DNA from 2 places in the Pseudarthrobacter scleromae genome. Region 1 is predicted to be linked to the other one. Evidence: riboswitches for the same ligand, from Rfam matches in the RefSeq annotation. Region 1 holds a riboswitch; the other holds the start of a gene.
The links. A riboswitch is a leader RNA that binds a small molecule or an ion and turns the genes downstream of it on or off. The one in region 1 is predicted to bind glycine.

Region 1 (7,361 bases):
GGCGTCCCCGTTCGGGACGTAGATCTCGAAGCCGTCCTCGCCGGTGTACCCGGTGCGGGCCAGGAGCAGGTCCTGGACAGCGCCGTTGACGGTGATCCCTACTTCGACGGCCGCGTAGTACTTCAGCTCAGTCACCAGGGAGTGCTGCTCGGCGGGGACCAGCGTCAGGAGGATGGCTTCGGCGTTCGGGCCCTGCACGGCGATGAGGGAGGTCTCGGCGGAGACGTCCTCCACGGTGACATCGAAGCCGGCGGCCCGCTCGGCCAGGGCAGCGGCCACCACCTTCGCGTTGCCGGCGTTGGGAACCACCAGGTACTTCTCTTCACTCCGGCGGTAGGAGATGAGGTCGTCAATGATGCCGCCGTCTTCCTGGCAGATCAGCGAGTACTTGGCCTTGCCCACGGCCACGGCGGACAGCTTGCCGGCCAGGGCGTAGTCCAGGAAGGCTGCGGCGTCCGGGCCGGTGACCCAGACCTCGCCCATGTGGGAGAGGTCGAACAGGCCGGCGGCGTTACGGACGGCGTGGTGTTCGGCCAGCTCGGAGCTGTACTTAAGGGGCATCTGCCAGCCGCCGAAGTCGGTGAAGGAGGCGCCGGCCAGCTTGTGCTGCTCATAGAGCGCTGTGTAGTTCTCAGTCATCGGGAAATCCTTAGTTCTCAAATTCGGACAGCGGCGGGCAGGAGCAGACCAGGTTACGGTCACCGGCGGCGCCGTCGATGCGGCCAACCGGCGGGAAGTACTTGTCCTGCCGGAGGGAGGACACGGGGAAGGCTGCCTGCTCGCGCGGGTACGCGCGGTCCCAGTCAGAAGAGACGACGGCGGCGGCCGTGTGGGGTGCGTTGCGCAGCGGGCTGCTGGTCACGGTGAAGTCGCCGTTGGCCACCTGGTCGATTTCCTTGCGGATGGTGATCATGGCTTCGATGAAGCGGTCGATCTCCGCGAGGTCCTCGGACTCGGTGGGCTCCACCATGAGCGTGCCCGCCACCGGGAAGGAGAGCGTGGGGGCGTGGAAGCCGAAGTCGATGAGCCGCTTGGCCACGTCCTCCGCGGTGACGCCGGTCTGGGCCGTCAGGTCGCGCAGGTCCAGGATGCACTCGTGCGCCACCAGGCCGCTTTCGCCGGTGTAAAGGACCGGGAAGTAGTCGTTCAGCCGTGCCGCGACGTAGTTGGCCGCGAGCAGTGCGGACTTGGTGGCCTCGGTGAGGCCGGTCCCGCCCATCAGCTTCACGTAGGCCCAGGAAATTGGGAGCACACCCGCAGAACCGAAACGCGAAGCGGAAATCGCAACGCCATGCCCGGCTTCATGGGCGGCCTTGTTTGCATCACCGGGCATGAAGGGTGCCAGGTGTGCCTTGGCAGCAACGGGTCCGACGCCGGGTCCGCCGCCGCCGTGCGGGATGCAGAAGGTCTTGTGCAGGTTCAGGTGCGAGACGTCGCCGCCGAACTTGCCCGGCTGCGCCAGGCCCACAAGAGCGTTGAGGTTTGCACCGTCAACGTACACCTGTCCCCCGGCGGCGTGGACCGCGTGGCAGACCTCACGGACATCGGAGTCGTACACGCCGTGGGTGGACGGGTAGGTGATCATGATGGCCGAGAGGACGTCCTTGTGGGCCTCGATCTTGGCTTCCAGGTCGGCGTGGTCGATCGTGCCGTCCGCAGCGGTGGCAACCACCACCACCTTCATGCCGGCCAGGACGGCGGACGCGGCGTTGGTGCCGTGCGCCGAGGCCGGGATGAGGCAGACGTTGCGCTGCTGGTCCCCGCGGGAGTGGTGGTAGCCGCGGATCGCCAGCAGCCCGGCGAGCTCGCCCTGGGACCCGGCGTTCGGCTGGATGGACACCTGGTCGTACCCGGTGATCTCGGCGAGGTCGGCTTCCAGCCCGGAAATCAGTTCGCGCCAGCCCTCAGTCTGGGAGTCCGGGGCGAACGGGTGGATGGAGGCAAACTCGGGCCAGGAAATGGCTTCCATCTCGGCCGTGGCGTTCAGCTTCATGGTGCAGGAACCCAACGGGATCATGGTGCGGTCCAGCGCCAGGTCCCGGTCGGAGAGGCGGCGGATGTAACGGAGCAGCTGGGTTTCGGAGCGGTGGGTGTTGAACACCGGGTGCTGCAGGTAGGTGGAGGTACGCAGCACCGATTCGGGCAGTTCAAAGCCCTGGCCGGACACCACCGGACCGGCGCCGAAGGCGACGGCCACCGCGGAGAGGACCTCCGGCGTCGTGGTTTCATCGACGGACACGCCAACCGTGTCCGCGTCGATGAGGCGCAGGTTGATGCCGCGGGCTTCGGCGGCGGTGATGACCTTGGCGGCCTTGCCGGGCACGCGGACGGTGATCGTGTCAAAGAAGGTCTCGGACGCCAGCTCGCGGCCCGCATGCTTCAGCGTGGCGGCCAGGGCGCGGGCGTTGTTGTGGACGGTTTCGGCGATCGCCTTCAGCCCGTCGGGGCCGTGGTACACGGCGTAGAAGGAGGAGACGATGGCCAGCAGTGCCTGCGCGGTGCAGATGTTGGACGTGGCCTTCTCGCGGCGGATGTGCTGCTCGCGGGTCTGCAGGGCCAGGCGGTAGGCGGGGACGCCGGCGTTGTCCTTGGAGACGCCGACGATGCGGCCGGGGAGGGTGCGTTCCATGCCGTCGCGGACGGCCATGTAGGCGGCGTGCGGTCCCCCAAAGAACAACGGCACGCCAAAGCGCTGGGTGGAGCCGACGGCGATGTCCGCACCCTGCTCGCCGGGAGGGGTGATGAGGGTGAGGGCCAGCAGGTCGGCGGCGACCGTGACCAGCGCACCGCGTTCCTTGGCCTCGGCGATGACGGCGGACTGGTCCCAGACCCGGCCGGAGACGCCGGGCTGCTGCAGGACCACGCCGTTGATGTCGCCGTTTGGAAGTCCGTTGGTGAGGTCGGCGACCTCCACCTCGAAGCCGAGGGCCTCGGCGCGGCCCAGGACGATGGCGATGGTCTGCGGGAGGAGGTCGGCGTCCAGGACAGTCTTGCCGTCCTTCACGGTCTTGTTCTTATTGGCGCGGCGCATCAGCAGCACGGCCTCGGCCACGGCCGTGGCTTCGTCGAGGAGGGAGGCGTTGGCCACCGGGAGCGCGGTGAGGTCCTGGACCATGGTCTGGAAGTTGAGCAGCGCCTCAAGCCGGCCCTGGGAAATCTCGGGCTGGTACGGGGTGTAGGCGGTGTACCAGGCGGGGGCTTCAAGGATGTTGCGGCGGATCACCGGCGGGGTCACGGTGTCGTAGTAGCCCTGGCCGATCATCTGCACGGCCATCTTGTTCTTGCCGGCGAGCTTGCGGAGCTCGGCGAGGACCTGGACTTCGCTCAGGGCGCCCTCAAGGGTGAGCGGCTTGTCCTGTCGGATCGAGTCGGGGACCGCGCTGTCCACCAGGCCATCGAGGCTGTCGTAACCGACGGCCTTGAGCATGGTGTCAATGTCCGACTGGCGGCGAGCGCCGATATGGCGGTCTGCGAAGGTGGTTGGGGACGAGTGAACCGTCATGAGGGGAACTCCATAATTCAGGTGGCGCCTTAGCACCACGTTGATTCGGGTTCCTCCCCGCTCTGTATTGGACCTGAGAGTTTTGCGTTGCCCTGCTGTTCAGCGGGACGCCACTTGCACCGTCGGTGAGCCCGGTTGCCCGGACTGCTTTCCAGAGTTGCCTTGCCGCGGCGGTACGTGGGCCTGAGAGATTCCTGGGGAGGATTTGCTCCTACGGCGCCTGCTGAACGTACCGGCAGGACTCTCCCGCCGCAGATCATAAGCATGTGCCACTGGTGGGTGACACGACTCACAGGATACCAAGATGCGCGCCGGGATCCAAACTTCGGGACCCGCAGAGGCGGGACGACGACGGCGGGAGGCGCCGCCGTCGTCCGCTTGGGCTTAGAACTGGCCAGGAGTTTTTGGTGCAGCTTTCCTGCCGGTTCGGTAGCCCGCCCAAAAGGCGAGCAGCAGCAGGCCAACGACGGCGATTGCCAGGCCCGCCTGCGTCCCAGGGCTGAGGAACGCCATCCCGGTGCCGGAGAAAGGCTGGTTGCTCAGCGGCGCGTAGGCGAACCAGCCGATATAGGTGTTCCTGTTGAGCCAGGCCACCACGCACCCCACCAGCAGGACCACGAGCCCTGCGATCGGCAGGACCACACCCGGCAGCCGGGCCGATTTCCGCGATTCGTGTTCATCAGGTGCGCCTTCGCGCTCGTCAGGTGTGCTGTTGTCCCCCATGCAGGCGAGTCTAGCCGGGCGGCCGGCCAGCAGGCCCTCACTTCAGGTGGGCGCCGCCTGAAGCAGGCGAACGACGGCGGAACCTCCCGCCGTCGTCCGCTTCCGTTTTATCCTCAGCGCCCCAACAGCTTGGCGATCCATCCAAACCCGGCGCCCGACTGGGTGGCCGATGGCCGAGCCGGCGCGGTGGAACAGGTACAGCGGCGGGACTCCGGGACGTTCTTCATAACCTGGTCCACGTGGTTGCCGCAGCCTGCCCACGTGGCCTTGGAACATTTTTGGCAGGTGGCCACACGGCACATAACAGGTCCTTCGTTGCAGGTTCGTTGACTGACGCACCGATGCGTCATGAGCCCACTATATAATACCCCTAGGGGTATAAGGAAGCCGTCCCGGCCACCGGGGTACCGGCACCGGGCGCCCGGGGGTAACGTGGCGATCAGGCTGACACCCGTTCAAGGAGGAACCCGGCATGGAAGTCATCACGATCGAAACGCCGCAGCTGGGCGACCGAACTTATCTGGTGCACGACGGCGCGGTGGGCGTGGTCATCGATCCCCAGCGGGACACGGACCGGGTGGAAAAGGCGGTCTCGGACGCCGGGGTGAGGATCACGCACGTGGCCGAGACGCACATCCACAACGACTACGTCACCGGCGGGCTGCAGCTCGCCGGTGACCACAACGCCGCCTACCTGGTCAACGCAGCGGACCACGTCCCGTACAGCCGCCAGCCGATCTCGGACGGAGACACGGTGCAGGTGGGACGGATGGTCCTCAAGGCCGTGGCCACGCCGGGGCACACCCATCACCACCTCTCCTACATCGTGACGGACGGTGACCGCCAGGCGGTGTTCTCCGGTGGAAGCCTGCTCTACGGCTCCGTGGGCCGCACCGACCTGGTCAGCGAGGAAGACACCGTGCCGCTCACCCACCACCAGTACAGGTCGGTCCGGCGGCTGGTGGATGAAGCGGGTAAGGACGCCGGGCTCTACCCCACCCACGGCTTCGGCTCCTTCTGCTCGTCGGGCCCGGCCAGCGGGGCGGAATCCTCCACCATCGGCGAGCAGCTGAGCGGGAACCATGCCCTGACGGACCCGGACGAGGACCACTTTGTCCGCGAGCTGATCCACAACCTGACGGCCTATCCGTCCTACTACGCCCACATGGCCCCCATCAACATGGCGGGCCCCACCGCGCCGGATCTGGACCTGCCCGACTCGCTGGACCAGGATGAGCTGGTGTCCCGGCTGGGGCGGGGCGAGTGGGTGGTGGACCTGCGGAACCGGGTGGCCTTCGCCAACACCCACCTGAGCGGCAGCGTCAGCTTCGAGTACGGCGACGGCACGCAGTTCACCGCCTTCCTGGGGTGGGTCCTGCCCTGGGACGAACAGCTGACGCTCGTGGGCGCGCGCCAGGACGTGGAGAACGCCATCCGTGACCTGTCCCGCATCGGCATCGACAAACCGGATGCGGCCATCGGCGCCGGACCTGCGGACCTTGCGCCCGGGGCGGCAACCTCCTCCTACGACAGTGTCGGCTGGCAGGAGGTGCTGCAGAGGCCCAAGGACGATCCCATCCTCGATGTCCGCCGCACCGACGAGTTCGCAAAATCCCATATCCGGGACGCAGTGAACATCCCGCTCCATGAGCTGCTCCGGCGCCTGGACGAGGTCCCCGCCGGACGGCTGTGGGTGCACTGCGGCTCCGGCTACCGCTCCGCCGTGGCTGCGAGCCTCCTTCAGCGCGCCGGCCGCGACGTGGTCCACATCGAGGCCAGCTTCCGCGACGTGAAGAAAGCCGGCCTAACGCTGGCGTGATCCGGCGAGGGTGGGCGGACGACGGCGGCACGTCCCGCCGTCGTCCGCTTGCCTTATGCCCCGCCTACAGGCTTGCGGCCTACAGGGTTGCGGCTTCCTCCTCCGCCAGCCTGATCATGCGGAGTTCATCCTCCACCGCGCGGGACGGCCAGTAGTCCTTGGCCAGCTCGCTGGCCCGGACCCGGTCCGCCTCCGGGAAGAGCTTGCCGAGCAGCCCGGCCGCCTGCATCAGGGCGATCAGCGCTATGGTCCTGGCCTCGGGCGCCGTGGTTCCGGGCCTCGTGGTTCCGGGCTTCGCGGCCCCCGGCCTTGCGGCGTCCGGCCCTGTGCCCTCCGCCGCTCCGCCAACAGCGGCGGCTTCCGGTCCTGTGCCCGCAGCCGCCGCGTCCTCGGCCGCGCCGGTGTCCGGCGGCTGGAGGCCGGACGGCGCAGCCCTGAGTGCCGCCCGGATCTTTTCAAGCAGCGCGGCCTCGGGGGCATGGTCTTTTTCCGGATACCGCGCGGCCCGGAACCGGCCCAGGTGCTTCTCGCCGACGTGTTCCACGATGCCCGCTGACGCCATCTGCTCGTAGATGCGCTGCGTCTGGGCACGGCCTTCCAGCATGGAGACCCAGCGCCTGGCGCTGTGCGGCCGTGACTTGCCGCGGATGAGCTCCAGCTCGTGCTGGAGCTCCGTGTCAGGTGTGGCGCCGGTAGCCCGGACGTGCTTGCCCTGCAGCTCGATGGCGCCGACGAGGTCCAGCTCGGCCAGGATTGCCCCTGCCACTGTGGTTCTGAGTGCGAACACCGGAACTTCGGGTTTGCCGTCTTTGTCATCGGTGGCCAGGAGGAGGAAGGCCTGGGGAAGGCTCAGTTCAACCGTTTGGGGTGTTTCCGCGTTCATGGCACCATGGTGCGCCCGCACGGCGGCACCCGCTACGGCCGAAATACCTGTTTTCTCGCGGATCTGCGGGCTTAAGCTGGTACCGCAACGTCCCTTCCAGCGCCGCGGAGGCCGCCGTGGACACCGAAACCGCCGGGGTGGTTGGCCATGACGTCACCACCATCACCTGCGTCTGCGGGAACACCGTCAGCACGGACGGTCTTATTCAGGCCAACGCGCAGGGCATCCCCGTCCACTCGGGAGATGCCCCTGCCCCGCCGGAGCTGGCGGAGTGGCCCGCGGACGAGGACCTTTACACCCTGTGCCCCTCCTGCGGCCGCGTCTACCGTGACGCCGTCATCGAGGAAACAGGCACCGCGCCCGTCGCTTTCCGGGTCGACGTGAAGGAGGCACCCATTGCGGAGGCCATCCGGGTCCACTGGAACCTCAGCGCT
Region 2 (7,361 bases), on a different contig from region 1:
AGAAACTCCGGCCGACTCGCTGGAGGCCCTCCAGGCGTCGCGTGGCGGCAACGCGCAGACCGCAGTCATTGACGTCGATGAGAACGACACCGCCGAAGGCATAGACCTGCCCGGCGCGGATCTTTCCAACGAGGAACTGACGGTCATTGTTGTTCCAGAGCAGTCTGATGAATTCACCTGCTCATCCTGCTTCCTGGTCCGCCACCGCTCCCAGGTTGCCCGCGAAAAGAACGGCATGAAGTACTGCCGCGACTGCGAAGGCTGACTCCTCCCGAACTTCCTGCGCCGGCGACCTCCAAAGGTGGCCGGCGCTTTTTCGTCTCCTGCCGCCGTCGTTATGCCGGTAACGGCAAGGTGCAGGAACAGCGCAACCACAGGTCGAAAACAGCCCGTATGGGGCCAAGGAAAGCCCGTTTTCCGCCCCGGATTTATGCGTGCGTGATGCGCGGCACCGCAGCCTAACGGTTGCGCGGCGAAGCGGCCACAGGCCTCGATCTGCGCCGGAAACGCTCCTACCCTTGAGCTATCACATCGCTCTACACATGGGTGGCCCCACAATGAAAAAGTTCTCCACCTGGCTCGCCGCCATCCTCATGGCCGCCGGGCTGGGAATAGTGGCACCGGGGCCCGCCTCGGCAACCACTTCCTATTGCGGGCTCGTCTGGGGGTCCCTGGCGAAAGCCGACCGGGACATGAGCACCGCCAACGTCACCAACGTCCGCGCGGGGCAGCACTACTGCTTCGACAGGATGGTGGTGGACCTCAACGGCCCTGCCGCCGGCTACACCGTGAGGTACGTTCCCCAAATAGTGCAGGACGGATCCGGGTTCACCATCCCGGTCCGGGGAAACGGGCGCCTGCAGGTGACAGTCAACGCACCCGCCTACGACGGGAACGGCAACTCCACCTATAACCCGGCTGACCCTGCCGAGCTCTCCAACGTGGCCGGTTACCAGACCTTCCGCCAGATGGTCTGGGCCGGGAGCTACGAGGGCTACACCAGCATTGGCCTGGGTGTCCGCGCCCGCCTTCCGTTCCGGGTCTTCACCCTGGACGGGCCGGGCTCGGGATCCCGCCTGGTGGTGGACGTGGCGCACTACTGGTGACAGGTGGCCGTAAACGGAAAGGTGCCGCTTCCCCCTGGTACGGGGGAACGGCACCTCTCCTGCGCCCGGGCTGTTGGGCTGGCCCAGGGTGACTACTCCGGCACCACGAGCGCGGGGGTATCCCGCTTGAGGGTTTCGCCGCGGAAGAAGCCGGGACGCACCCTGGCCATAATGAGCATGACGGCGGCGCCTGAGGCCAGGATGCCGACGCCGAGGACGAACACCAGGCCCACTCCAAAGATTTCCGAGCCGCTGCCGAATTCCGGGGCCCAGCTGTCCACTGCCGTCTGCAGGAACACTACGAACAGCCCGACCCCGCCCAGCACCGGGCACACCAGCCGGAGAACGAAGTGCCGCAGGCTGTCGAAGACGCTGTGGCGGAAGTACCAGGCGCAGGCCAGTGCCGTCAGTCCGTAGTAGAAGCAGATCATCAGTCCGAGCGCCAGGATGGTGTCGTTGAGGACGTTCTCGCTGAGCACATGCATTACCGCGTAGAAGCCCGCAGACATGATGCCGGCGGCAACGGTGGCGAAGCCCGGCGTCGCGAACTTCCTGCTGACGCGGCCGAACGGTGCGGGCAGGGCGCCGTAGAACCCCATGGCCAGCATGCTCCTGGAGGGGGACATGAACGTGGACTGCAGGGAAGCAGCCGAGCTGGACAGCACGGCAAGGGACATGAGGATGGCGAACGGACCCATGATGGGGGAGGCCAGGGCGGTGAAGATGTTCTCGTGGATCTCGGTATTGTTCAGGCCGTTGCCGGTATCCCCGACGCCGGCGAACATCATGGTGGCGATGCTCACCAGCAGGTAGATCGCCAGGACAATGAGGGCGGTGAGGGTACCGGCCAGCCCGGAGGTCTTCCGGCCGTTGGACGTTTCCTCATTGACCGTCAGGCAGACGTCCCAGCCCCAGTAGACAAAGATGGAGAGCGAGATGCCGGCGGCGATCTGCCCAAAAGTCTCGATCCTGGTGACGTCGAACCATTCCCAGCTGAACGGGATGGCGGTTTCAGACGAGGACCAGTTGGCAAAGGCCATGCCGACAAACAGCCCCAGGACCAGCAACTGGAATCCCACCAGGCTGTACTGGACCAGCTTGGTGGTGTGGAGTCCCCGGTAGCTGACCCAGACCGCCAGGGCCACGAACACAAAGCAGGTCAGCACGTTCAGTGCCTTGTTTGCTGACAGCTCAGCAAGTTCGGGTGAGCCGGTCAGCTGTGAAAGGAAGAGGTAAAAGAAGTCGACGGCGACTCCCGCGAGGTTGGAGAGCACAATGATGTTCGCGGCCAGCAGGCCCCAGCCTCCCATCCATCCCACCCAGGGGCCGAAGGCCTTGGTGACCCAGGTGAAAGTGGTGCCGCTGTCCGGGGAATCGGCATTGAGTTCCCGGTAGGCCAGGGAGACCAGGATCATGGGGATGAACCCGATCAGGAAGATGACAGGCAGCTGGAGCCCGGCTTCGTTGACCGTGGGACCCAGGGCGCTGGTGAGGGTGTAGGCGGGGGCAATGGTTGATATGCCCAGGACCACGACGGCGAGCAGGCCCAGCTGCCCGCCCTTCAGTCCTTTGGGGCTGATGCCGGACGTCCCCGGGGAGTGCGGCCCGGAACCGGCAGGGGATGTTCTGGTGCGGATGGTCTCGGTCATGGCACCACTTTCTGGAAGATGTTGAGACAACGGTCACTATATGAATGGCGTTCATTTAGTATGAGTGGATGTGACGCAGGACGCAAGGGGAAATATGAATGCCGTTCGTTTATGTCCGTGTTTCACAAATTAGTAAGCTCACTGAGAAATCCTCCGCCGACCGTCCCCAGCGCGCTGCGGTGCTGATAGCGTCGGGACTACTGGACCACTTGAGGAGGACGCATGAAAGCTTCACCGACACTGACCAACAACCTGCAGGCCGTGCTCGCCGACCTGATCGAACTGCACATCCAGGGCAAGCAGGCGCACTGGAACATCGTGGGAACCAACTTCCGCGACCTGCACCTGCAGTTGGATGAAATCGTGGACGCTGCCCGCCAGTTCGCTGATGACACTGCCGAGCGGATGCGGGCACTGCACGCGCTGCCGGACGGCCGCAGCTCCACCGTGTCCGGGTCCACGAGCCTGGCCCAGTTCCCTGAAGGCCTGATCAGCACCAAGGACGCGATCGAACGCATCGTCGCTGCCCTTGAGGCTGCCGTTGGCACCATGCGCAAGGTTCACGATGAAGTGGATGAAGAGGATCCCACCACTGCGGACCTTCTGCACGAGTTCATCGCCAAGCTGGAGCAGTATGCCTGGATGGTCAACGCGGAAAACATGAAGCCTACCGCCAGCGTTACGGCGCCGGACGCAAAGTAGCAGCGTCCGCAGCGAAGCGGAGTGCAGGGCGCCCGCAGCCGGAGGTGGAATCCTCCGGCTGCGGGCGCCTTTTGCTGTCCCGGGACGTGGTGGGCAGGGCACCTTTCAGCTGTCCGCCTTGGGCACTTTCCGAAGCACGACGGCGGCGAGGACTGCCGCCGTCGCCATCAGTACCAGCCCAATTCCTGCGGTGATGTGCACTCCCGAATCGAACGCGGCTGCCGCGGCCAGGCGCACGGCGTCTGCAAGGGGCTGCGGCAGCCTGGCCGCCAGCTCCATGGCGCCGGCGAGGGTCTCGCCGGCCTGCGCGGTTCCCGCGGTGGGGGCGCCTTCGGTGATGCCCGCCGGCAGCCGCAGGTTGTGCTGGTACGAGGCCGTAAGAATGGAGCCCAATACCGCGGTTCCCAGCAGTGCGCCCACCTCGTAGCCCGTCTCGGAGACCGCTGCTGCTGCGCCTGATTTTTCCGGGGGCGCACTTCCCAGGATGAGGTCGTTGGAGATTGTTTCGGCAGTTCCCACGCCCAGCGCGAGGATCAGCAGTGCGGCCAGTAGCAGTGAGGGACCCCCCGTGTGGCTGCCAAAGGTGACCAGGCTGTACCCCATGGCGCTCATCGCGAGCCCGGCCGCCACCACGAAGCCCGGCCGCATCTTCCGCACGGCCGGCACCGCGGCGAGCCCCGCAACAACGGTGGCCACCAGGGCCGGAATCATCGCCATTCCGGCGGCCGAGGGTGACATGCCCTCGATGAGCTGAAGGTGCTGGGCCAGGAAGAGGATGAACCCGTTGAAGGAGAACAAGGCCAGGACGTTGGCGGTGATCGCCATGCTGAAAACCCTGTTCCGGAACAGGGAAATGTCCAGGAGCGGGCTGTGCAGGCGCTGCTGGCGGCGGACAAACACAACACCCATTGCCACGCCGAACGCCATGGTCCCCAGCGCCGCGGCGCCTGGTCCTTCAGTGGCGAACTCCTTGATCCCATAGACCACCGGGGCCATGGTGAGCAGCGAGAGCAGGATGCTGGGCGCGTCCACCTTCCCCGGGGACGGGTCCCGGGATTCCGGAATGAAGGCGGGGCCCAGGACCAGGAGGGGGAGCATGATGGGCACTGCGACCAGAAGCACTGCTCCCCACCAGAATTGTTCCACCAGCCAGCCGCCAAAGATCGGCCCCAGTGCGGCGCCGCCCGAGAACCCTGCGGCCCAGACCGCGATGGCCAGCCGCCGCCGGTTGGGGTCCGGAAAGATGTTCCGGATCAGCGACAGCGTGGAGGGCATCAGCATGGCACCAAAGAAGCCCAGCGCGGCCCTGCCTGCGATAAGCCAGCCGGCGCTGGGGGCAAAGGCGGTGGCTGCTGATACCGCCGCGAAGCCAATGCTGCCGATGATCAGCAGCCGCCGGCGTCCGACTCTGTCGCCCAGGCTCCCCATGGCAACCAGGAGCCCCGCCAGCACCAGCGGGTAGGCGTCCACCACCCAGAGGAGCTGAACTCCCGAGGTGTCCAGGGCGCTCGCGATGGCCGGCAGTGCAAACGTCAGTGCCGTGTTGTCCACGGCCACCAGCAGGACTGGGAACATCAGTAGCGCCAGCGCCAGCCAGTCCCGCCGGCCTCCCCGGAAGCGGTTGCCTGCGGGCAGATTGGACGGAGCGGGGTGGAAGCTCTTGGGCTGGGAGGCGGCGGGCGGTGTCATGAACTTAACTGTACCGTCTGGACGGTATAGTTAAGAAATCGAATCCCGACCGTGCATGATGGGAACCATGGCCAGGAAACCCGTCGCGCGAGATGCAGTCCTCGATGCTTTTGAAGAGCTCCTTATCGACGTGGGGGAGCGGGCGGCCACCCTCGATGCGGTCGCCAGGCGGGCCGGAGTCTCCAAGGGCGGCCTGCTCTACCACTTCCCCAACAAGGAAGCACTGATCACGGCCACCCTCGAGCGGCTGGACCGGCTGGCAGGGGAGGATCTCGCCGCGATGGCGGCCGCGAAGGAAGGCGCCGCCGCGTACTTCATCCGGTCATCCCTCTGGTCCGACACCCCCATGGACCGCTCCTTTGTTGCTGCCACCCGCCTGGCGGAAGTGGCACATGAGGAGGCACGGCGCCGCTTCGCCGCGATCCAGCAGCAGTGGCTGGACCTCATCGGGAAGGACGTGGGTACGGCAATGGCCAAGGCGGTGCTGTACATGGGGGATGGGCTGTACTTCAATGCCATGTGGGAGAGCGGGCCGTCCGGTAACCCCGGGAACAGGCGGGAAGACGTGGAGGAACTCCTGGCGGCAGTGGAGCGGCTGAGGGGCTGACCGGCATTTGCCCGCGGGCCCGCAGCGTAGGAGAATTGCTCCATGTGTGGGCCGTCACCGGCAACCACAAACACTACAAATTAATAGCCTTTGATCTGCGGCGGGAGAGTTCTGCCAGAAGGTACAAGCAGGCGCCGTAGGAGCAATACCTCCCCAGGAATCTCACAGGCCCATGTACCGCCGCGGCGAGGCAACTCTGGAAAGCAGCAGGCTGCCGGCTCGGAGATCCGGTCCCGGAGATCCAGGCAGCTGTACTCACCGACGGTGCAAGCGCGGCCAGCCCAGGCAGGCCACGCGGAAACTCTCAGGTCCACTACAGAGCGGGGAGGGACACGAATCGATGTGGCGTACCCTGCGCCGCCCTATTTATGGAGTTCCTCGTGACTGTATCTTCGGCCTCCGCCACCCCGGCAACCGCCACCCATGCTTCTGCCGAACCCGCTGCCGCAGCCTTCGTTGACCGGCACATCGGCGCAAGGCGCCAGTCCGACGTCGACACCATGCTCAAGGCCGTGGGATACGACACCGTGGACGCACTGGTAGATACCGCCGTCCCCAAGGACATCCGGCAGGACTCTCCGCTGGAACTGGCAGGCGCGCTGAGCGAGGTGGAGGCCCTCGCTGAGCTCCGCAGGCTGGCCGCCAAGAACAAGACCGCCGTGCAGATGATCGGCCAGGGCTACTACGACACCGTTACGCCGCCGGTGATCCGCCGCAACATCCTCGAGGGACCGGCCTGGTACACCGCCTACACGCCCTACCAGCCGGAGATTTCCCAGGGCCGGCTCGAGGCGCTGCTGAACTTCCAGACCATGGTGCAGGACCTGGTGGGCCTGCCCATCGCCAACGCCTCCCTGCTGGACGAAGCCACCGCCGTGGCCGAGGCCGTGCTGATGATGCGCCGGGCGAACAAGGCCACAGGCCAGAATGCAGATGCCCGTGACGGCAAGACCGTGCTGGACGCAGACTGCCTGCCGCAGACCATCGCCATTGTGAAGGGCCGCGCCGAAGCGCTCGGCTTCGAGGTTGAGGTGGCGGACCTTTCCCAAGGACTGCCGGACGGAGCCATCAACGGGATTGTCCTGCAGCAGCCTGGTGCTTCCGGCCGGGTCTTCGACCACTCCGCGGTGATCGGCAAGGCCAAGGAGCGCGGCGCCCTGGTGACCGTGGCAGCCGACCTGCTGGCCCTCACCCTCATCACGCCTCCCGGCGAGCAGGGCGCGGACATCGCCGTGGGCTCCGCCCAGCGCTTCGGCGTCCCGCTGTTCTACGGCGGCCCGCACGCGGCCTACATGGCAGTCCAGAAGGGCCTCGAACGCTCGATGCCCGGCCGCCTGGTGGGCGTCTCCAAGGACAACGCCGGCGTTCCCGCCTACCGCCTGGCCCTGCAGACCCGCGAGCAGCACATCCGCCGCGAAAAGGCCACGTCCAACATCTGCACCGCGCAGGCGCTGCTCGCCATTGTGGCTTCGATGTACGCCGTGTACCACGGCCCGGAGGGCTTGAAGGCGATTGCGCAGTCCGCCCACACCCATGCCAGGACCCTGGCTGCGTCCCTCAAGGCCGCAGGCCTCGAAGTGCTGCACACCAGCTTCTTCGACACCGTCA

Region 2: another riboswitch for glycine. It lies ahead of gcvP (aminomethyl-transferring glycine dehydrogenase); the one in region 1 lies ahead of gcvP (aminomethyl-transferring glycine dehydrogenase).

The regions. Positions count from the first base shown of each region.
Region 1 covers NZ_BMKV01000005.1:420,189-427,549, reverse strand. The annotation lists gene gcvT (glycine cleavage system aminomethyltransferase GcvT) at 1-639, opposite strand, end outside; gene gcvP (aminomethyl-transferring glycine dehydrogenase) at 650-3,502, opposite strand; glycine riboswitch at 3,555-3,662, opposite strand; glycine riboswitch at 3,664-3,761, opposite strand; gene IEX33_RS15190 (hypothetical protein) at 3,887-4,225, opposite strand; gene IEX33_RS15185 (MBL fold metallo-hydrolase) at 4,698-6,044, shown strand; gene IEX33_RS15180 (GOLPH3/VPS74 family protein) at 6,124-6,927, opposite strand; gene IEX33_RS15175 (hypothetical protein) at 7,044-7,361, shown strand, end outside.
Region 2 covers NZ_BMKV01000009.1:13,366-20,726, forward strand. The annotation lists gene IEX33_RS18090 (DUF4193 domain-containing protein) at 1-265, shown strand, start outside; gene IEX33_RS18095 (AMIN-like domain-containing (lipo)protein) at 558-1,106, shown strand; gene IEX33_RS18100 (APC family permease) at 1,199-2,755, opposite strand; gene IEX33_RS18105 (Dps family protein) at 2,978-3,457, shown strand; gene IEX33_RS18110 (MFS transporter) at 3,563-5,146, opposite strand; gene IEX33_RS18115 (TetR/AcrR family transcriptional regulator) at 5,214-5,753, shown strand; glycine riboswitch at 5,845-5,943, shown strand; gene gcvP (aminomethyl-transferring glycine dehydrogenase) at 6,122-7,361, shown strand, end outside.